Regions from separate parts of the Peribacillus sp. Aquil_B1 genome, predicted to be linked through region 2. Evidence: riboswitches for the same ligand, from Rfam matches in the RefSeq annotation. Region 2 holds a riboswitch; the other holds the start of a gene.

Region 1 (3,188 bases), 770 kb from region 2:
TATATGTTTATCATAGTCTTGTAAAGCATTTTTTACATGTGGGGGTTTTAAACGATGAAGTGGAAAATAGCTTGTATTCAAATGGATATAGCATTCGGGCAACCTGATATCAATTTTCAGGTTGCGGAACAATGGTTGGAAAAAGCAGCACGGTCAGTACCCGATATCATCATTTTACCAGAGCTTTGGACAACCGGATACGACTTAAGCAGGTTAAATGAGATTGCTGATCAAGAGGCGGAAAAAACGATTGAATTTCTTAAAACACAGGCAAGGAAACACGAGATTCACATCGTAGGCGGTTCCATTGCGAAAAAAACGAGCAAGGGAATCTATAACACCATGATAATCATCGATAAACAGGGAAATCTCATAAAAGAATATGATAAGCTTCACTTATTTCAGTTAATGGATGAACATCATTTCCTGAAGCCAGGAGAAAAAGATGGTTTATTTACACTTGATGAAAAAATATGTGCTGGTTTCATTTGTTATGACATCCGTTTCCCTGAATGGCAACGAGCCCATACCGCTAAAGGCGCCGAAGTTCTATTCGTTACGGCTGAATGGCCAAAGCCAAGACTCGATCATTGGAGAGCCTTATTGATTAGCCGTGCCATCGAGAACCAAGCCTATGTTGTAGCCGTTAATCGTTCAGGCTCTGATGTCAATAATATCTTTGCCGGTCATTCCTTGATTATTGATCCTTGGGGGAATATCATAAGTGAAGCCGGAGAAGGAAACGAACTCCTGACAGGCACCTTGGACTTCAATAAAGTTACGGAAGCACGTAACAAAATACCTGTATTCGAAGATCGCCGTCCTGATTTTTATTAATTTACCCATTGACAAACTATTTAAAAAGTTGATATTATTTTCCCGAAGATTAAAATTTCAGAAAACATTTACTCTTATCAAGAGCAGGCTGAGGGATAAAGGCCCTATGAAGCCCAGCAACCGACTGTAATACCATTGTGAAATGGGGCGGATTCACCGCCGGATTATAAAATCCACAGAGCACGGTGCTAATTCCACCAGAATTCATTTTCTGGAAGATAAGAGGTCCGAAGCCAAAACTTCTGCCTCTTTCTATATGAAAGAGGCTTTTTTATTCTTATTTTGAATCCGGAGGGGAAAAGAATGACTCAAAACCATTCAAATTTTAAGAGATTGACAAACGAAACAGCCATAACCCTTGCAAAAAAACTTGGGTTGGTCAATGCGGATGCAAGTTTAACATGTATAGAAATCGGCGATGGAAACTTAAATTATGTTTTTCATATTACAGATACAGTCACAAATAAAGGGATTATAATGAAACAAGCGGTCCCTTATGCCAAGGTACTTGGTGAGAGCTGGCCGCTGACTTTGAAAAGAGCTGCCATTGAAGCGAATGCGTTGATTCATTTCAGAAGTTATTGCCCAGAATTCGTACCGCAAGTCTATTATTCTGATGAACAGCTTGCCATCACGGTCATGGAGGATTTATCGCACTTGAAAATCGTTAGAACAGGATTGATCGAAGGAGATTCCTATCCATTGCTTTCACAGCATATTGGTGAATATGTGGCGAAAACGGCATTTTATACATCCGATTATCATTTAGAACCCTCTGCGAAAAAGGAAGTGGCCCGCCATTTCACGAATCCCGAACTCTGCAAAATCACTGAAGTCTTTATTTTCACTGATCCATTTTTTGAGGAACTCCCGGGAGATTTCGAGGTGGAATTGACTGATGCCGCCAAAAATATATGGAATGATAAAGAAGTGATTCTTGAGGTCGCTAAGCTGAAACAAAGCTTTGAAACCGAGCAGGAAGCCTTGCTTCATGGAGATTTACATACTGGAAGTATATTTGCAAGTGAAACTGAAACAAAGGTTATCGATCCGGAATTCGCTTTTTATGGTCCAGTTGGTTTTGACCTGGGTCAATACACCGCCAACCTTCTCTTTCAGGCAGTCACACGTAATAGCGTTGGAAAGGAAGAGATTTACACACACCTTAATGAATTTTGGAAGGTCTTTGAAGAAACTTATTCCGAATTATGGGAAGGCCAAAATAAAAGCCCATTTCGCCATGTGAAAGGTTATCTGCCTTATTTACTGACAAAATTCAAAAAAGATGCATTCGGCTTTGCCGGCTGTGAACTGATTCGGCGAACCATCGGACTTTCCCATGTTGCCGATTTAAATGTCATTGAAGATAAAGAAACAAGGATCGCTGCCAAAACGGCAACATTGGAAATTGGTGCTTTTTTAATTAAAAAACGGGGAGAATTGGATGTTCCAGCTGTCATTGAAGCGTTGAAGCAACGTACACTGCCATCTTATTCAACCATTTAAAAGGAGACCTGCACATGACAACACTAGCACCATTACCTTATTCGGTACAATGGGCTGATACCCATATTACATTATTAAATCAACAAGCCCTTCCTTCCATAACTGAATTTATTGAACTTCATTCTGTTGATGATGTATATGACAGCATTTTGACATTAAAAGTTCGCGGAGCCCCAGCAATTGGACTGACTGCAGCATTTGGTGTTGCACTTGGTGCAAAACAGGAAACAACCGCTGAATTAGCGGAATTCAAAAAGAATGTAGCGAAGCATATTGAAAAACTCGCCTCTTCACGGCCAACTGCTGTCAACCTTTTTTGGGCGTTAAGGAGGATGGAAAATACTCTGCAAGCCGCGCAAAGCATTTCAACTGCCAAGGAAGCACTTGTATCGGAGGCTAAAGCCATCTTTGCCGAAGATGAAGAAATGTGCAGGAAAATCGGGGAACATGGTTTATCCTTATTCACTAGAGGAGATTCCATTCTAACGCATTGCAACGCTGGGGGAATCGCCACGGCTCGATATGGCACAGCCTTGGCTCCCTTCCACCTGGCTAAAGAAAAAGACTTTCCGCTAAAAGTGTATGCATGTGAAACCAGGCCTGTCCTGCAAGGAGCGCGTTTGACTGCCTGGGAATTGATGCAAGCGGGGATTGATGTCACATTAATTTCTGATAATATGGCTGCCCATACGATTCACCAGAAAGGAATAAATGGTATCATTGTCGGTGCCGACAGAATTGCGGCTAATGGAGATACAGCCAATAAAATCGGGACATTGGGCTTGGCCATATTAGCCAAGCACTTTGGTATCCCTTTTTACGTGGCCGCTCCATCAACCACATTC
Region 2 (3,188 bases):
TTGGACTGAACCCGAAATTGGTCCGTGCGATTATTAGGCATATCGTATCAAATGAAAAGATTCTCTCCTTTGACATTTCGGAAGTGAATCCTTCGTTGGACGAAAATAATAAAACCGTAACATTAGCAGCACATTTAATAAATGAAGTTTTGCTGCATTTTAAATAATGAGTGGACATGGAAGAGGGGCAATTCGAATTTGGTCCTTCCAGCTTTCCTCAATGTTATCTCCATGATCAACTATCAGTTGAGGCTAAAACCTTTGACAGCACCCAGGCTGTCCGTGAATCATTCATGGACGGTCTTTTTTACGCCTTATTTACACGGGTTAATGGTCCAGCAATTGCTTGCCTACCCGTTATTGGTTTAACCATGACTCGGCCAAAGTTCACTATGATACTTGTGGGTTTTTGGTTTATAATAACAACCATCTAGGGGGGATTTTTTTATGAATGAATATAAAGTGACGGTCAGGAATGGCAGTACCTTGATCTTGTCGGAAATCATTAAAGCTGAAGATGAAAGAGAAGTCCTTGGAACTCTTTTGATTTCCAGCGAATTATTTAATCAACCATTTACCGACATCAGGATTTTAGAACGCTGATTTGTGCCTGCCCGTGTGATTTGTTACACTGTAATAAATTCTAATACGGTAGGCGATAGTATGTGTGGACGTTTTACTCTTTTCACTGATATTGAAGAAATAAAAGATCGGTTTGATATTCAAGGATCGTTTGATGAGGAATACCAATTCAGCTACAATATTGCTCCCTCCCAATCCGTCCTCTCCGTCATTAATGACGGGGCAAGGAATCGACTTGGATATCTTCGGTGGGGACTCATTCCTTTCTGGGCAAAAGACGAAAAAGTGGGCTACAAAATGATTAATGCCAGAGCGGAAACCATTGCTGAGAAAGCAAGCTTCAGGAATGCGTATATGAAGAAGAGATGCTTGATAATCGCTGACTCTTTTTATGAATGGAAGAAGACACCGGAAAGAAAAATACCGATGCGAATAAAACTGAAGAATCATGCTCCATTTGGAATGGCGGGTATCTGGGAATCCTGGAAATCTCCTGAAGGCATCAGCGTCTATTCGTGCTCCGTTATAACAACCGTTCCTAATGAGCTAATGACTAGCATTCATGATCGTATGCCTGTCATCCTTAAACCAGAAGATGAAAAAGATTGGTTGAATCCAACCAATAATGATCCTGCATATCTGCAGCAGTATTTAAAGTCATTCGATTCGGAACAGATGGAAGCCTTTGAGGTATCGACTGATGTGAACTCGACAAAGAATAATTCATCGACCCTAATACAACAAATTTGCTGAGAGGTCATTAGACCTCTTTTTTATATGAACTCTTTCCGATAAATGAAAATAACTGATTAACTGCATATGTCAAGATCTCTTTATAATCAGTAAGGAGTGCATGAGAAATAATTTAAAACTAATCCTTGCGAAAATAGACAAAATGCTGTACTCTTATATTTGCTTTTCAAAACGACTTTCGGTGACACTTTCAGAAACTAGATCGGTTTCGGCAACTTTTCAGCCTGGTCCTTTTCTGGTAGACATCGTAATTTTTGATAAATTATATAATTTAGATCTTCTTATCAAGAGAGACGGAGGGACTGGCCCGAAGATGTCTCGGCAGCGGACTTAATAGGAGTGCTGTGCCAAATCCAGCAGGCTGATTTTCGCCTGAAAGATAAGAAGGGTGTTTTTTATAAATTAAAAGACCTCTTCTTGTTGTTAACATAGAAGGGGTCTTTTTTATGCTGACAGTTTCTTGGCTATAGCTCCATGACTTGATAATCAAGTTCAAACGGGTGTTATTTGCGAAAACTGTTAATAAAATAAGAGCTGTGACACATGTCACGGGAAAAATAAAAAGAGGTGTACATCATGAGTGCAAACAAGAAAGGGAATCCATGGGCATTGATCCCATTTGTCGTATTTTTAATTTTATTTATAGGGTCCGGAATCATCACTAAAGATTTTTATTCATTTCCGGTGATTGTAGCGATTTCAATTGCTTCGGCAGCTGCATTGGCAATGAATCGGAAAGAGACATTCAATCAAAAGGTTGATATCTTCTGTAAAGGTGCCGGGGACGCCAATATTATGTTAATGGTTATCATTTTCCTTTTAGCCGGAGCTTTTGCCGAAGTTGCCAATGGCATGGGGGCAGTTGAATCAACAGTGAATCTTGCCTTAGCCGTTTTTCCGCAAAATTTATTAATGGTAGGGATTTTCATCATCGCTTGTTTTATTTCACTATCCATGGGGACAAGCATGGGAACGATTGTTGCACTGGCACCTATCGGGGTCGGGATTAGTGAGCAAACAGATATTTCGCTTGCCCTTTCAATGGCGGCCGTTATTGGTGGTGCGATGTTTGGGGATAACCTTTCCTTCATTTCAGATACGACAATCGCTGCAGTTCGAACTCAGGGAACGAAAATGAAGGATAAGTTTAAAGTGAATTTTTTCATCGTTTTACCTGCAGCCATCATCACATGTGCCATCCTGGGAATTTTAACGATGGGTGAACAAGCCGACATCTCCCAACAGTCTTATGATTGGGTGAAGATTCTTCCATATCTTTGCGTATTGATCACTGCATTGGCAGGAGTCAATGTGTTCTTGGTCCTTTCCATCGGAATCGTCTTTGCCGGAATTATCGGGTTGGCGGACGGAAGTTATCAACCGTTGGGTGTCATCCAAAAAGTTGGAGAAGGAATGGCGGGAATGTATGAAATCTCCTTCCTTGCCATTTTAATTGCAGGTATGGTAGCTGTAATCAAACATAATGGTGGCATCGATTATCTACTCCACCTAGTGACCCGAAATAGCAAATCAAAAAAAGGCGCGGAATTCAGCATTGCCGGGCTTGTTGGTTTGACGAACCTTTCAACGGCAAATAACACGATTTCGATTATAATTGCCGGGCCACTTGCCAAAAATATCGCTGAAAAGTATGGGATTGATCCGCGGAAATCAGCGAGCTTGCTTGACATATTTGCATGTTGTATCCAAGGGTTGATTCCATATGGGGCACAACTGCTTGTTGCAGCAGGGGTAGCAAAGATTTCTCCGATAAGCATCCTGCAGTATTCATATTACCCGATACTAATTGGACTTTGTGCTGTCATTGCCATCCTGATTGGTTTTCCACGGTT

The links. Region 2 has a riboswitch for S-adenosylmethionine ahead of MPH60_RS11515 (Na+/H+ antiporter NhaC family protein). Riboswitches for the same ligand answer to the same signal wherever they lie in the genome.
Region 1: it holds a riboswitch for S-adenosylmethionine, as region 2 does, so the genes downstream of both, mtnK (S-methyl-5-thioribose kinase) here and MPH60_RS11515 (Na+/H+ antiporter NhaC family protein) in region 2, are expected to answer to the same signal.

The regions. Positions count from the first base shown of each region.
Region 1 is NZ_JAKXEE010000001.1:1,575,797-1,578,984, reverse strand. Features, by position in the region: gene MPH60_RS07950 (carbon-nitrogen family hydrolase) at 55-837, shown strand; SAM riboswitch class I at 909-1,062, shown strand; gene mtnK (S-methyl-5-thioribose kinase) at 1,141-2,343, shown strand; gene mtnA (S-methyl-5-thioribose-1-phosphate isomerase) at 2,358-3,188, shown strand, end outside.
Region 2 is NZ_JAKXEE010000001.1:2,348,466-2,351,653, reverse strand. Features, by position in the region: gene hutG (formimidoylglutamase) at 1-167, shown strand, start outside; gene MPH60_RS11525 (hypothetical protein) at 448-603, shown strand; gene MPH60_RS11520 (SOS response-associated peptidase) at 664-1,335, shown strand; SAM riboswitch class I at 1,614-1,721, shown strand; gene MPH60_RS11515 (Na+/H+ antiporter NhaC family protein) at 1,912-3,188, shown strand, end outside.